4 regions of the Streptomyces sp. NBC_01433 genome follow, and region 1 is predicted to be linked to each of the others. Evidence: riboswitches for the same ligand, from Rfam matches in the RefSeq annotation. Region 1 holds a riboswitch; each other region holds the start of a gene.

Evidence for each region. Region 1 has a riboswitch for cobalamin ahead of OG413_RS23005 (cobalamin biosynthesis protein). Riboswitches for the same ligand answer to the same signal wherever they lie in the genome.
Region 2: it holds a riboswitch for cobalamin, as region 1 does, so the genes downstream of both, OG413_RS03485 (ribonucleoside-diphosphate reductase subunit alpha) here and OG413_RS23005 (cobalamin biosynthesis protein) in region 1, are expected to answer to the same signal.
Region 3: it holds a riboswitch for cobalamin, as region 1 does, so the genes downstream of both, OG413_RS37090 (ABC transporter substrate-binding protein) here and OG413_RS23005 (cobalamin biosynthesis protein) in region 1, are expected to answer to the same signal.
Region 4: it holds a riboswitch for cobalamin, as region 1 does, so the genes downstream of both, OG413_RS26655 (CoA-acylating methylmalonate-semialdehyde dehydrogenase) here and OG413_RS23005 (cobalamin biosynthesis protein) in region 1, are expected to answer to the same signal.

Annotation. Positions count from the first base shown of each region.
Region 1 covers NZ_JAPEPM010000001.1:5,111,471-5,115,402, forward strand. Annotated here, with positions in the region: partial or broken gene OG413_RS23000 (cobyric acid synthase) at 1-697, opposite strand, end outside; gene OG413_RS23005 (cobalamin biosynthesis protein) at 694-1,635, opposite strand; cobalamin riboswitch at 1,761-1,892, opposite strand; gene OG413_RS23010 (hypothetical protein) at 2,042-2,299, opposite strand; gene OG413_RS23015 (inorganic phosphate transporter) at 2,312-3,571, opposite strand; gene OG413_RS23020 (class II aldolase/adducin family protein) at 3,898-3,932, shown strand, end outside.
Region 2 covers NZ_JAPEPM010000001.1:808,913-812,844, reverse strand. Annotated here, with positions in the region: gene OG413_RS03485 (ribonucleoside-diphosphate reductase subunit alpha) at 1-1,640, opposite strand, end outside; cobalamin riboswitch at 1,785-1,914, opposite strand; gene mctP (monocarboxylate uptake permease MctP) at 2,148-3,782, opposite strand; gene OG413_RS03475 (DUF3311 domain-containing protein) at 3,779-3,932, opposite strand, start outside.
Region 3 covers NZ_JAPEPM010000003.1:57,267-61,198, forward strand. Annotated here, with positions in the region: gene OG413_RS37075 (acyl-CoA dehydrogenase) at 1-109, shown strand, start outside; gene OG413_RS37080 (acyl carrier protein) at 198-485, shown strand; gene OG413_RS37085 (beta-ketoacyl synthase) at 482-1,705, shown strand; cobalamin riboswitch at 1,940-2,127, shown strand; gene OG413_RS37090 (ABC transporter substrate-binding protein) at 2,162-3,229, shown strand; gene OG413_RS37095 (iron ABC transporter permease) at 3,358-3,932, shown strand, end outside.
Region 4 covers NZ_JAPEPM010000001.1:5,943,794-5,947,725, forward strand. Annotated here, with positions in the region: gene tsaD (tRNA (adenosine(37)-N6)-threonylcarbamoyltransferase complex transferase subunit TsaD) at 1-647, shown strand, start outside; cobalamin riboswitch at 911-1,096, shown strand; gene OG413_RS26655 (CoA-acylating methylmalonate-semialdehyde dehydrogenase) at 1,320-2,819, shown strand; gene OG413_RS26660 (acyl-CoA dehydrogenase family protein) at 2,825-3,932, shown strand, end outside.

The DNA of each region.
Region 1 (3,932 bases):
TGCCCAGGCCGTGCGCGAAGGGCAGCACCCCGTACGTGCGCCGCCCGGTCAGCCCGTACAGCATGTCCAGACCCGGCTCCAGCAGCGAGACGTCGCCGCGGAACTTGTTGACGAGGTAACCCGCGACCAGCGACTGGTCCTCGGCGCTCAGCAGTGCCGTCGTACCGAAGAACGAGGCGAAGACGCCCCCGCGGTCGATGTCGCCGACCACCAGCACGGGGAAGCGCGCGGCCCGCGCGATGCCCATGTTCACGATGTCGGTGCGCCGCAGATTGATCTCGGCGGGACTGCCCGCCCCCTCGCAGATCACGGCGTCATACGTGCCCCGGAGCTGCTCCAGACAGTCCACGACGGTCCCGAGGAGCGCCTCCTGCCGTCCTCCGTGATAGCCGCGGGCGCTCATCTCACCGACCGCCTTCCCCATCAGGACGACCTGACTGGAACGGTCACTGCCGGGCTTGAGCAGCACCGGGTTCATCAGCGCGGTCGGCTCCACCCGGGCGGCCTGGGCCTGCATCGCCTGGGCCCGGCCGATCTCCGCGCCCTCGCGGGTCACGAAGGAGTTGAGCGACATGTTCTGCGCCTTGAACGGCGCGACCTTCACCCCCTGGCGCACCAGCCACCGGCAGATCCCGGCCGTGACGACGCTCTTGCCCGCGTCCGATGTGGTTCCGGCGACCAGCAGTCCGCCGCTCATGTCCGTCTCCGTCCCGCGATCAGCCGGCCCGCCACGCACACGCCGAGGGCCAGCGCACTCACCCGGCGCGACAGTCGCACCGCTCGCTCGATGTCGGCGCTCTCCACCGCCCGACCGGGCGCGTTGAGCACCGGCCGGTGCTCAACGCGCCCGGCGTACGCCAGGGTCCCGCCGAGCCGTACGCCGAGCGCCCCCGCGAACGCGGCCTCCACCGGACCCGCGTTGGGGCTCGGATGGCTGCCCGCGTCCGCACGCCACGCCCGTACGGCTTCGCCCGGACGTCCCCCGGCCACCACGGCCAGCGCGGCTGTCAGCCGGGCTCCGGGCCATCCCGCCAGGTCGTCCAGGCGGGCCGAGGCCCAGCCGTAGCGCCGGTAGCGGGGCGACTTGTGGCCGACCATGGCGTCCAGGGTGTTGACGGCCCGGAAGGCGACGAGTCCGGGGACCCCGCCCAGGGCGCCCCAGACGAGGGCGCCGACGACGGCGTCCGAGGTGTTCTCGGCGACGGACTCGACCACGGCGCGGGCGATCCGCGGCCCGTCGAGCGAGTGCGGATCACGCCCGCACAGATGAGGCAGCCGCTCCCGGGCCACGTCGATGTCCCCGGCGGCGAGCGCGCCCGCGATGGCGCGCGCCTCACGGCCCAGCGACGTACCACCGATCACGGACCAGGTGGTGGCGGCGGTCAGCGCGACAGCCGCGGCGGGGCGGCCCCGTACGGCACGGGAGGCCAGCGCGGCGGCTCCCGCGGCGCCTCCGGCGCAGACGAGGGTGTGCAGGGCGCCCCGCCCGCGGTGGTCGCGCCACAGCAGGCGCTCGGTGGCTGCCGCCGCCCGGCCGAACCCGGCGACGGGATGCCCCCGGCGGGGGTCACCGAGCAGGCGGTCACCGATCAGTCCGGCCGTGGCGCCGTACGCGAAGATGCGGTCGGCACGCATGGCTCAGCCGACCGCGGTGCGGGAGGTTCTCGCAGGGGGCGACACAGGTTCCGGCGCACGGCGGCCAGGCATGGCGTATGTCCTCACTCAGGGTCCGCGCCCTGGTTCGACGTGACCGGCGACGAGAGTCTCCTGGCTTCCGGATCCGCAGTTCCCCCGGCCTTCCAGCCCGCGTCGGCGGACCGTGACTTCCGATGTGGGGGACTGCTCCCCGGTGACAGTGGCGGGACCGCGCCGGATTCGCACCGGCTTCCTCTGCTGTCGCCGTAAACGGCTCCGGCAGTCCACCACGCTGTGAGAACGCCCGTCAACTTGCCGTTGACCTGCGGGGCCGCAGTGTGCCCAGACGCACATCGGGCCGGACACACACGGTGTGTCCGGCCCGATGGAGGAGCGGTGACGCGGGTCAGGCGACGATCAGATAGATCCCGTACGCGACCGCCGCCACGCACAGCGCGAAGCAGAGGTACGCACCGGCGCGGACCGGCGTGAACGCGCCGCCGGAGCCGCCCGCCCGCGCCGTCGAACCCTGTGCCGTCGAAGCCTGCGTCGACGCCTGCTTGGAGAGGCCGATGATGCCGAGCGTGAAGAGGCCGACCAGCGCCACGGTGACCACGAGGCTGACACCGAAGACGGAGGCGAGAGCTGCCCAGTCGATGTTCATGGGGATCTGTCCTTACACCGTGGCCGGCCGCGCCGGGTCGGCGGGCGTTCCGGCCGGAGCCGAGATGGTGGTCTTGAGGTCCGTGGCCGTGGTGCCGATGGGGGGCGGGGTGACGGCGGCCATGGCCGTGGTGACGACGCCCGCGGGCTCGTCCTCCGCGCCGCCGCCGGTGACGTTGGTGTGGTCGACCGGCTTGCGGCGCGACAGCAGCCAGATGGCACCGGAGCCCGCGACGAGCAGGACCGCGACGACGGCGACGCCCCAGCCGCCCTGCTTGGTCAGGAACTCCGCGCCCGCGCCGACCAGGCCCGCGGCCGGCAGGGTCAGGCCCCAGGCGACGAACATCCGGGTGGCGGTGGACCAGCGGACCACGCCCCCCTTACGGCCGAGGCCCGCGCCCATCACGGCGCCGGAGCAGGACTGGGTGGTGGAGAGCGAGAAACCGAGGTGCGAGGAGGCCAGGATGACCGTGGCCGCACTGGTCTGGGCGGCGAAGCCCTGCGGCGGCTTGAGGTCGGTCAGGCCGCTGCCCATGGTGCGGATGATGCGCCAGCCGCCGAGGTACGTACCCAGGGCGATGGCGACACCGGCGGAGACGATGACCCAGACCGGCGGGTTGGAGCCGGGGGACAGGACGCCACCGGTGACCAGGGCCAGGGTGATGATGCCCATCGTCTTCTGCGCGTCGTTGGTGCCGTGGGCGAGCGAGACGAGACCGGCCGAGGCGATCTGGCCGGCCCGGTAGCCCTTGGCGGTCGACTTCAGCTGCGCCTCGTCGGTGACCTTGCGGCTGAGACGGTACGTCAGCCTGGTGGCCAGCAGCGCGGCGAGACCGGCGACGAGCGGGGCGGCGATCGCGGGCAGCAGCACCTTGGTCACGACGGTGCCGCCGTTGATCGAGGACCAGCCGGCCGACATGACGGCGGCGCCGATGAGGCCGCCGAACAGGGCGTGGGAGGAGCTGGAGGGCAGGCCGACCAGCCAGGTCAGCAGATTCCACAGGATGGCGCCGACGAGCGCCGCGAAGATGACCTCGGTTCTGAGGCCGTCCTCGTTGACGATCCCGCCGGAGATCGTCTTGGCGACCTCCACCGACAGGAACGCGCCGATCAGGTTGAGAACGGCGGACATGGCCACCGCTGTCTTGGGCTTCAGGGCGCCGGTCGAGATGGTGGTGGCCATCGCGTTGGCGGTGTCGTGGAAACCGTTCGTGAAATCGAACACGAGAGCTGTCACGACCACAATCGCGAGCAGCAGCGTGATGTGTTCCATTTACCCAGGCAATCGTTCGACGTCAGTGGCTCGTGGACCGTAGGCAACCTGAGTGAACGGAAGATGAACTGGGCGGGGCGCTGTGGTGATCCCAAATGGATTGGGATCACTCCGCTTGTGTACGCGAGGGGCCTGGTTACGCCCCTGAGGCGGTGCGAGGACTGCCCTTTGCCCCCGCTTGGCGAAGATTTTGAGCCGCGGTTCTGTCACTCGTAAGAGATTCCGGTCACCCGGGGTCGCGAGGGGTCCCGGCCGCCGGGACGTCACCCTAGGATCCCCGCATGAGCGATTCCGGCACGGGCGATTCCGGCACGGGCGATTCCCGCATGAGCGCGAGCGATCAGTCCCGGGACGCGATCGA
Region 2 (3,932 bases), 4.3 Mb from region 1:
GAGATCCGCGTCGACAGGGCCCGCGCCTCGGGGGAGTCGAAGGGCAGCCGGAGCTGGAAGAAGACGTCCTGGAGGCCCATCGCGCCCAGGCCCACCGGGCGCCAGCGGGCGTTGGAGCGCCCGGCCTGCTCGGTCGGGTAGAAGTTGATGTCGACGACCCGGTCCAGGAAGGTCACGGCGGTGCGCACGGTGGCGTCCAGCCGCTCCCAGTCGATGGACCCGTCCGCGACGAACGACCCCAGGTTGACCGAGCCGAGGTTGCAGACGGCCGTCTCGCCGTCGTCGGTGACTTCGAGGATCTCGGTGCACAGGTTCGACGAGTGGACGACGCGGCCCGGCTCGGCGGTCTGGTTGGCCGTCCGGTTGGAGGCGTCCTTGAACGTCATCCAGCCCTGGCCGGTCTGCGCGAGCGTACGCATCATCCGGCCGTACAGGTCACGCGCGGGCATCGTCTTGCGGGCCAGCCCCGACGCCTCCGCCGCACGGTAGGCCGCGTCGAACCCGTCGCCCCACAGGTCCACCAGCTCGGGCACATCGGCGGGCGAGAACAGCGACCACTGCCCGTCCGTGTCGACCCGGCGCATGAACTCGTCCGGGATCCAGTGCGCCAGGTTGAGGTTGTGCGTACGCCGCTGGTCCTCACCCGTGTTGTCGCGCAGCTCCAGGAACTCCTCGATGTCCGCGTGCCAGGTCTCCAGGTAGACGGCGGCGGCGCCCTTGCGGCGGCCCCCCTGGTTGACCGCGGCGACCGAGGCGTCGAGCGTCTTCAGGAACGGCACGATGCCGTTGGAGTGCCCGTTGGTGCCCCGGATCAGCGAACCGCGGGCGCGGATACGGGAGTACGAGAGGCCGATGCCGCCCGCGTGCTTGGAGAGCCGCGCCACCTGGTGGTAGCGGTCGTAGATCGAGTCCAGCTCGTCCTTGGGCGAGTCCAGCAGATAGCAGGAGGACATCTGCGGGTGCCGGGTGCCGGAGTTGAAGAGCGTGGGGGAGGAGGGCAGGTAGTCCAGCCGGCTCATCAGGCCGTACAGCGCCGCGACCTCGTCCAGCGCGCGCACGGTCTCGTCCTCGGCCAGACCGGCCGCGACCCGCAGCATGAAGTGCTGCGGCGTCTCGATGACCTGGCGGGTGTGCGGGTGGCGCAGCAGATAGCGGCTGTGCAGCGTCCGCAGCCCGAAGTAGCCGAAGCGGTCGTCCGCGCCGTCGGCCAGCGACCGCTCGACCAGCGCGTCGAGCGCGGCCGCGTGCAGCGCCACGAAGGCGGCCGTACGGTCGGCGATCAGGCCCTCGCGGTGTCCCACGGCGACCGAGGCGGAGAACGACAGCGCGCCCTGTCCGGCGGCCTCGTCGGCGATGGAACGGCTCAGCAGCCGGGCGGCGAGCCGGGAGTACGCCGGGTCCTCGGAGATCAGGCCCGCGGCCGCCTCGGTGGCCAGCGAACGCAGCTCGGCCTCGTCCGACCGGGCGTTGCGGCCGCGCAGCGCGGCGGCGGCGACCCGTCCGGGGTCGGTGTCGGGCAGATCGACGGTGAGGTCGGTCAGGGTCCGCAGGAGTGCGGTCCCCGGCGCGTCGGTCGTGGCTTCCGTCGCCTCGGCGGCTGCGGCGGAGGCTGAAACCGGATCGGCTGGCGCGATGGTCACTGGGCTTTCCCTCGCTCGGCGGGGGCCGGGCGGAGAGCGGGGCAGCCGGGCAGCGCGAAGCCCGGAGCGGGGCAGCACTGCGTACGGCGTCCACCGGCCCATCCGCGAGGCCCGGACGTCTTGGCGTCCGGTTCGGTCGAGCCGGACGCGCTGTCGACAGGTCGTCGGACTTCGGGTGTGCAAAAGCACACTGAATACACCGTTGCGGGACAGTTCCGGATTCGCACCGGATTCCCCTGCGACGACAGCGAGCACGAGCATACATGTGGGGGCCGCCCGATGAGGCAGCCCCCACATGTTGTGTCGCGAGGTGTGTTGAGCCCTGACGGAGCGTCGGCCGGAGGGCCTCCGGCGGCAGGCCGGGAAGGGGCTTCCAGCCCCGCTGGGAGCCCCGTACGGGGCCGTTCCGCCCACTCCCGCGTCGTTGTCCGGGGCGCCGGAAAGCGTGCGGGCCGCCGCGCCCCCCAGGGGGAGACGTGACGGCCCGCGTACCGCTGATACGGGGGGTCAGTGACCGCCCGGCGCACCCGCCGTCGCGGGCGGCAGCGTCGCCTTGACGCCCGCGTCGCCGACATCCGCCGTGTAGTCGGCGGGGGAGGTCTCGTCGACCCCCGCCGGGGCCTTCAGCGCGTTCAGGACGAGGGTCAGGACGATCACGACGACGACGTTCAGCACGAACGCCGTCAGCCCGATGTAGCCGATCTCGCCGATGCCCGGGATCTCCTTCGACGACCCGCCGAAGTGCTTCTGCGTGGGACTGGCCACGCCGTACGCGGCGACCGTCCCGTACAGCATGCCGACCGCCCAGCCCGCGATCAGCGCCCAGCGGTGGAACCACCGGGTGAAGAGACCGCCGACCAGGGCCGGCATCGTCTGGAGGATCCAGATGCCGCCCAGCAGCTGGAAATTGATCGCGACCGTCTTGTCCATGGTCAGGACGAAGGCCAGCGCCCCGACCTTGACCAGCAGCGAGACCAGCTTGGAGACCTTCGTCTCCTGCGCGGGTGTCGCGTCGGGCTTCAGGAAGTCCTTGTAGATGTTGCGGGTGAAGAGGTTGGCCGCGGCGATGGACATGATCGCCGCGGGCACCAGCGCGCCGATGCCGATGGCGGCGAAGGCCACGCCCGCGAACCAGTCGGGGAACATGTTCTCGAACAGCTGCGGGATGGCCAGCTGACCGTTGTCCACCTTGACCCCGGCGGCGATCGCCATGAAGCCGAGCAGCGCCAGCAGGCCCAGCATCAGCGAGTACAGCGGCAGGATCGTGGTGTTGCGCCGGATCACCTCACGGCTGCGGCTGGAGAGCGTCGCCGTGATCGAGTGCGGGTACATGAAGAGCGCCAGCGCCGAGCCCAGGGCCAGGGTGGCGTACCCCCATTGGCCCATGTCGCCGGGGACCAGGGCGCCGCGCGGCTGGCCGGTCGCCGGGTTCTTCTGCGCGAACGCCTCGCCCGCCTTGGCGAAGATGTCGTCGAACCCGCCCAGCTTGATCGGGATGTAGATGATCGCCACCACGATGACCAGGTAGATCAGGCCGTCCTTGACGAACGCGATCAGCGCGGGCGCGCGCAGCCCGGACGAGTAGGTGTACGCGGCGAGCACCGCGAACGCGATGAGCAGCGGCAGGTCCTTGATGAACCAGTGCGTGGTCTCCCCGCCGCCCACGCCCATGACGTCCAGCACCGCCTGGATGCCGACGAGTTGGAGCGCGATGTACGGCATCGTGGCGAGGATGCCGGTGACGGCGACCGCCAGCGAGAGCCCCTTCGAGCCGAAGCGGCCGCGGACGAAGTCCGAGGTGGTGACGTAGCCGTGCTTGTGCGACACCGACCACAGACGCGGCAGGAAGGTGAAGATCAGCGGGTAGACGAGGATCGTGTACGGAACCGCGAAGAAGCCCGCCGCGCCCGCCGCGTAGATCGCCGCCGGGACGGCGACGAAGGTGTAGGCCGTGTAGAGGTCGCCACCCAGCAGGAACCAGGTGACCCAGGTGCCGAACGACCGCCCGCCCAGACCCCATTCGTCCAGGCTCGCCTCGTTCTCGGCCCTGCGCCAGCGGGCGGCCATGAAGCCGATGACCGTGACGGCCAGGAAGAAGAAGATGAAGACGCCGAGCGCGACGCCGTTCACGCCGTCCTTCATGCGGAAGCACCGCCCTTGCGGGCGCGCTGGTCACGCTGCCACAGCTTGTACGCGACCATCGTCAGCGCGGTCGAGATGAGCACCCAGAGCATCTGGTACCAGTAGAAGAACGGGATGCCGATGAACGTCGGCTCGACCTTCGCGTACGAA
Region 3 (3,932 bases), on a different contig from region 1:
CGGCGTCGGCGGCGTTCTGCTGGCGTACTGGGGAACGACCTCCGTGTTGTCCCGGTGGCTGGAGAAGCCGCAGGTGAGCGTAGACGAATCGGTTCGCCGGAAGGCGTAACCGGAACGTCGTCATCCAGTTATTTCGGCGGTGGGTAGATGCGTTCAACTACCCGCCGTTCGAGGTACATGCCGATGAGAGGTAGACAGTGAACACCGCGAAGACCGTGACGGCCGCGAGGACGATTCACCCGAAGATCACCGAGGTCCTGGCCGGGACATTCAAGGTGCCCGACTCCGAGATCTTCCCGGAGTCGACGATGGAAAGTCTGGAGATGGACTCCCTGGCCGTCGCCGAGTTCGCCGTCATCATCAAGGAGACGCTGGGCGTCGACGCCGACGCGGACACGCTCTACAAGGACGCCACACTCACCGACATCTCGGAGTTCATCCGTGCGGCCGTCGACGGTGCGGTGCCGGTGAGCTGCGCCCGATGAACAAGCCCGCCATCGCCGTCACCGGCCTGGGGATGATCACCCCGGTCGGCAACGACACCGACACCACCTGGGACGGCGTCTGCGCCGGGGTCTCACCCGCCCGCACCGTCCCTGAGCTCGAAGGCTGCGCGGTCGACTTCGCCTGCACGGTCTCGGGCATCGATCTGGACGCCGCGGTCGGAGGCCGTACCGCGTTCCGCATGGGCAAGTACGTCAAGTTCGCCGTCCTGGCCGCACGGGAAGCGGTCGCCGACGCCGGCCTGGACCCCGCAGGCTGGGACGGGACCCGGGTGGCCGTGGTCGTCGGCACCAGCAGCGGAGGCTCCGCCGGACTGACCGAACAGGCCGTCGCACTGGACCGGCGCGGCCCCGCGGCCACCTCACCCGCGGGCATCCTCCTCACGATCCCGAACATGCCCGCGGCGGAGATCGCCATCCAGATGCGGGCGACCGGCCCCAGTCTGGCGCCGTGCACGGCCTGTTCGTCGGGGGTCACCGCGCTCTCCGTGGCCCGCGATCTGCTGGCCACCGGGCAGTGCGACATCGCGATCGCCGGAGCCACCGAGTCGATCGTGTTCCCGGTGGCCATGACCGGCTTCGCCCGCTCGGGAGCAGCGGCGCTCCGGGACGGCGACCCGTCCAGGCTCTGCCGGCCCTTCGCGGCGGACCGGGCCGGACTCGTGATGGGCGAGGGCGCCGCCATCATGGTGCTGGAACGGGCCGAGGACGCCCGCGCCAGGGGCACGACCCCCAGGGCGCTGCTCGCGGGCACCGGCGCCACGACGGACGCCCACCATCCCACCAGCCCGCATCCCTCCGGCACCATCGCCCGAGCAGCCGTCGACGCCGCACTGCGGGACGCCGGATGGCGCGCCGAAGACGTCGACCACGTCAACGCGCACGGCACTTCCACAGCGCTGAACGACGCCACCGAAGCCGCCCTCATCAGCCGGGCCTACCCGCACCGGCCGCCCGTCACCGCCCCCAAGGGCGTACTCGGGCACTGCATGGGGGCAGCCGGTGCCATCGAGGCCGGGCTGACGATCCTCACGCTTCAGCACGGTGTCGTACCGCCGATCGCCAACCTGGACGCCCCGGCGCCCGAGTTCGACATCGACTGCGTCACCAAGCTCCCGCTGCGGCTGCCGGTACGGCGGGCCGTCAGCCACTCCTTCGGCTTCGGCGGCCACAACGCCGTGGTCGCTCTGCAGCGCCCGTAGCCGAGCGCCGGTAGCCGACGGAGACACTTTCGGGCCGGTGCGGCGGGACGACCTCCCGGCCGCACCGGCCGCAACGCACCGGCCGCAACGCACCGGCCGCAACGCACCGGCCGCAACTCACGCGGCGCAACGCACTTGCCGTCGTCGCGCAGCCCTTCAACGCACGCGCCCGCTACGAGTCAGCCCTCGTCGAACCGGCCGCGACGCACTGCCACCGGGACCCGGCACAGCGCGTGATAGCTTGCCAACGCCAGTCGAACTCCACGCAAGGAGTCAGGGAATCCGGTGCGAAACCGGAACTGACGCGCAGCGGTGAGGGGGACGGGCGGGGCCACGGCCACTGGAACACCACGGTGCTCCGGGAAGGCGCCCCGTCCGAAGGAACCCGAGTCCGAAAACCTGCTGGCACCTGCGGCCCCCACCGGGACGCAGCGCTCCGTACCACGGGCTCCGCGCATGAGCCCAGAGACGCAGAGGGACCCCGTGCCGCCCATAGCCCAGCCCGTACGTGCCGCTGCCCTGCTCACGGCGGGACTCGTCCTGCTGACCGGCTGCGGTGGCGGAACCGAATCCTCGACGGCCGGTGGGAGCAACGCCGACGGCTACCCCGTCACCATCGAGAACTGTGGCCGCACCGTCACCGTCGGGGCCGCACCGGAACGGGCCGTCTCCCTCGACCAGGGATCGACGGAGATCCTCCTCTCCCTCGGCCTCGCCGACAGGCTCGCGGGCACCTCCACCTGGACCGACCCGGTCATGAAGGGGCTGGAGAAGGCCAACGCGGAAGTGGAGCGGATCGCCGAGAACCGGCCCTCGTCGGAGAAGGTCCTCGACAAGGAACCCGACTTCGTCAGCGCGTCGTTCGCCTCGACGCTCGCCAAGGGCGGCGTCGCCCCCCGCGACCAGTTCGAGGAACTCGGCGTCCCCACCTATGTCTCGCCCGCCGACTGCACCGGCAAGGACAACAGCAGGGGCGGTGACGGATCCCGCACCGCGAAGCTGACCATGGACAGCGTCTACGCCGAAGTGCGTGACCTGGCTCGGGTGTTCGGCGTCGAGGAGCGGGGCGAGCAGCTTGTCGGCAGGCTGCGGGCCCGGGTGGCGAAGGCGACCGCGGACAGCGACGCCGCCGACGCCAGCCTCCTCTACTGGTTCTCCGACTCCAAGGCCCCGTACCTGGCCGGCTGCTGCGGCGCCCCCGGCATCATCACCAGGGAACTCGGCGCGAAGAACGTCTTCGACGACACCCACGAGGAATGGCCGCAGATCAGCTGGGAGACCGTCGCCGACCGCGACCCCGACGTCCTGGTCATCGGTGACCTCACCCGCAAGGCACAGACCGCCGAGAGCGCCGCGAAGAAGATCGCGTTCCTGGAGTCCAACCCCGTCACGAAGAACATGGACGCGGTCAAGCACCGGCGGTACGTGCTGCTCAGCGGCCAGGCCCTGAACCCGTCCATCCGGACGGTCGAGGGTCTGGAACGCGTCGCCGCCGGACTCCGGGACTTCGGACTCAGCGGGTGACGGACACCGAACGCGCCGCCGCCGCACCGGCGGGGAAGACCCGGCCCGCACAACCCTCCGGCCCGGGCGGGGCGCTCGGGCCCCATGCGCCTCGCGCCCGTGCCCGCGTACGGCGCACGCGTGTCGCACTGCTGTGGACCTGCGGTCTCGCGCTGCTCCCGCTCTCCGTCGCGGTCGCCGTCACCATCGGGCCGGCCCGGATCTCCGTCCCCGACGTCTGGTCCGCCGTCGCCGCGCATCTCGGCGTCGGTGAATCGACACTCACTCCGATCCGGGACGGCATCATCTGGAACCTGCGCATGCCCCGCACCCTGCTCGCCGCCGTGTGCGGCGCCGGGCTCGCGGTGTGCGGCACCGTGATGCAGTCGCTCCTGCGCAACCCGCTCGCCGACCCCTTCGTCCTGGGAGTCTCGTCGGGCGCCTCGACCGGCGCGGTCGTGGTGGTCGTCCTCGGGGTCGGCGGGGGAGCGGTGTCGATCTCGACCGGGGCGTTCATCGGGGCCCTGTGCTCGTTCGCCCTCGTCCTGCTGCTCAGCCACACCCTCGGGGGCACGGTCGACCGGGTCGTGCTCTCCGGTGTCGCGGCGATGCAGCTGTTCTCGGCGCTCACCTCCTTCGTCGTCATGACCGCGGCCGACGCCGAGCAGACCCGCGGGGTGCTGTTCTGGCTCCTCGGCTCGCTGGCCGGGGTCGGCTGGAGCGA
Region 4 (3,932 bases), 830 kb from region 1:
GCGGGCACACCTCCCTGCTGCTCGTACGGGACCTGGCCCGCGATCCGATCACGCACCTGGGGGACACCCTGGACGACGCCGCCGGAGAGTGCTTCGACAAGGTGGCCCGGGTCTTCGGCCTGCCGTATCCGGGAGGCCCGGCCATCGACCGCGCCGCCCGGGGAGGCGATCCGCGTGCGGTGGCCTTCCCCCGCCCGCTGACCGGGCGGAAGGGGGACCCCTACGCGTTCTCCTTCTCCGGTCTCAAGACCGCCGCCGCGCGCTGGGCCGAGGGACACCGGGGCCGTGAGCTGCCGGTGGCCGACGGCGCGGCCTCGCTCCAGGAGGCGATCGCGGATGTGCTGACCCGCACGGCGCTGGCCGCCTGCCGGGACCACGGCGTCAGGACCCTCGTCGTGGTCGGCGGTGTCGCCGCGAACTCAAGGGTGCGCGCGCTCGCCGAGGAGCGGTGCGCGGCCGCGGGCGTGCGACTGCGCGTGCCCCCGATGACCCTGTGCACGGACAACGGCGCGATGATCGCGGCTGTCGGCGACCTCCTCGTACGAGCAGGAGCCGAGCCCGCCCCCCTCGACGTGTCGATCGACCCGTCCGCGCCCCTGGAATACGCGGCACTGACCCCCGGGGCGGCCGCGGCGAGGGCCGCCTGATGGCTGCCCGCGTCAGGATTCTCCGAGGCGGGTAACTGCTCGCGCACGCCGGTGTCCCGCGCGCCGAGAGGAGCGGACGTCGCCGGTTTCGCCCCCGGGTGGATCACGCGCCCGCTCCGGTCCCTCCGCCCCCTCCGCCCTCTCGGGTCCCTCCGGTTCCGAGGCGCGCCCGGCGCGCGGTCACGGCACAAGTCGGCTGCTCAGGAAGGCTGTTCGAGCGGCCGGTCACGACACGGGGAGTGGAGGGGTGGACTTACTAGGACGTCCAACTATATGTTCGTGGCACAAGGTCCGCGGTGCAGGGAAGCCGGTGTGAATCCGGCACGGTCCCGCCACTGTGACCGGGGAGTGTGCTGCCATCCACACGCCACTGGCGAGGTCTGCCGGGAAGGCGGGCAGCACGCGGGGATCCGGGAGTCAGGATACCGGCCGCGGAATGTTCCGTGTTTCCACGAGGATGGAGCAGACACGCATGGCACCGGTCCGTACGCATACCCACGACCCTGGTGATCCGGCGGAGCGTACCCGAACCACCGTGCGCTCATAGACCTCCGAGGCCCCCGGCCCCGCTGTTCGCTGTCCCACGGCCTTCCCCGGCGGTGCGCCCACCCGTGCGCCCGACGGCGTCCCGCCGTGCCATCCCCGGATCTCACCTGACGAGAGCAGGCATCCATGGTCCGTGAACTCACCCACTTCATCGGCGGCAAGCACACCACCGGTACGTCCGGCCTCTTCGGCGACGTGTACGACCCCAACACCGGCGCCGTCCAGGCACGCGTACCGCTCGCGGGCCATACCGACACCAGGATCGCGATCACCGAGGCGGTCAACGCGCAGCGGGAATGGGGCCGGTGGAACCCGCAGCGGCGCGCCCGCGTCCTGCTGCGCTTCCTCCAGCTCGTCGAGACGGAGCGCGAATCCCTGGCACGGATGCTGTCCGCCGAGCACGGCAAGACCGTGGCTGACGCGCACGGCGACATCCAACGCGGCCTGGAGGTGGTCGAGTTCGCCGCCGGAATCCCGCATCTGCTCAAGGGTGAGTTCACCGACAACGCGGGCACCGGAATCGATGTGCACTCGCTGCGCTCCCCGATCGGAGTGGTCGCGGGAATCACCCCGTTCAACTTCCCCGCGATGATCCCGCTGTGGAAGGCGGCGCCCGCTCTCGCGTGCGGAAACGCGTTCGTCCTCAAGCCGTCGGAGCGGGACCCGTCCGTGCCGCTGCGCCTGGCCGAGCTGTTCCTGGAGGCCGGTCTGCCGCCCGGTGTCCTCAACGTGGTCAACGGCGGCAAGGAAGCCGTCGACACCCTCCTGGAGGACCCCAGGGTCGGTGCGCTGGGCTTCGTCGGCTCCACTCCCGTCGCCGCCCACATCTATGCCACCGCCGCCGCCCACGGCAAGCGCGCCCAATGCTTCGGCGGCGCCAAGAACCACATGATCGTGATGCCGGACGCCGACCTCGACCAGGCCGTCGACGCGCTCATCGGCGCCGGATACGGATCCGCGGGAGAGCGCTGCATGGCGATCTCCGTGGCCGTGCCCGTCGGCGAGGAGACCGCCGACCGGCTCGTCGCCGCGCTCAGGGAACGCATCGGCACACTCCGCATCGGCCGCTCCGACGACCCGGAGGCCGACTTCGGCCCCCTGGTGAGCCAGGACGCCCTCGAACGGGTCCGCCGCTATGTGGACATCGGCGTCACAGAGGGCGCCGAACTCGTCGTCGACGGAAGGGATTTCACCCTGCCCGGCCATGAGAACGGGTTCTTCGCCGGGGCCTCCCTCTTCGACCGGGTCTCCTCACGGATGCGGATCTACCGGGAGGAGATCTTCGGACCCGTCCTGTGCGTCGTACGGGCCGCCGACTACGAGGAGGCCCTGCGCCTGCCCAGCGAGCACCCCTACGGGAACGGGGTCGCGATCTTCACCAGGGACGGTGACACCGCCCGCGACTTCACCCGCCGGGTGAACACCGGCATGGTCGGCGTCAACGTCCCCATTCCGGTCCCCGTCGCCTATCACACCTTCGGCGGCTGGAAGCGATCCGGCTTCGGCGACCTGAATCAGCACGGCCCGGACGCCATCCGCTTCTACACCCGCACCAAGACCGTCACCTCGCGCTGGCCCTCGGGCGCCAGGGAAGGCGCGAGCTTCACCCTCCCCACCATGGGATGAGCGCCATGACCACCACATCGCTCACCGAGGACCAACAGGCCCTGATCGAGACCACCCTCGACTTCGCGCAGGACCACCTGGCCCCCCATGCCGTCCAGTGGGACCAGGACAAGCACTTTCCGCTCGACACGCTGCGCAAGGCCGCCGGGCTCGGGCTCGGCGGCGTGTACGTACGGGAGGACGCGGGCGGCAGCGGCCTCTCCCGCGCCGACGGTGTCCTCGTCTTCGAGGCCCTGGCCTCCGGCTGCCCGTCCATCGCCGGCTACCTCTCCATCCACAACATGGTCGCCTGGATGCTCGACACCTATGGCGACGAGGGGCAACGCGCACGGTGGCTGCCCCGGCTGTGCGCCATGGACGACCTCGGCAGCTACTGCCTCACCGAACCCGGCGCGGGATCGGACGCCGGGGCGATCGGCACCCGCGCGGTGCGGGACGCGGACGACTACCTCCTCACCGGCGTCAAGCAGTTCATCTCCGGAGCGGGCGCATCCCAGGTGTACGTCGTCATGGCACGCACCGGGGGAGCTGGCCCAGACGGCATCTCCGCGTTCGTCGTGGACCGGGACGATCCCGGCCTCTCGTTCGGGCCGAACGAGAAGAAGATGGGCTGGAACGCCCAGCCCACCCGCCAGGTGGTCCTGGACGGGGTCCGAGTGCCCGCGGACCGGCTGCTCGGCCGGGCGGGCGACGGCTTCCGCATCGCGATGAACGGCCTGAACGGCGGCCGGCTCGGTATCGCCGCCTGCTCCCTGGGCGGCGCCCGTAGCGCCCTCAGCAGGAGCCTGTCGTATCTCGCGGGCCGTGAGGCGTTCGGCGCCCGGCTGCTGGACCAGCAGGCCCTGCAGTTCCGCCTTGCCGACATGGCGACCGAACTCGCCGCCGCCCGCGCCCTGCTCCACCAGGCCGCCGAGGCCCTGGACCGCGGAGACCCGCAGTCCCCGCAGTTGTGCGCGATGGCCAAACGCTTCGCCACCGACACGGGCTACTCCGTCGCCGATCGTGCCCTCCAACTCCACGGAGGCTACGGATACGTGAACGAGTACGGCATCGAGAAGATCGTCCGCGACCTCCGGGTCCATCAGATCCTGGAAGGAACCAACGAGATCATGC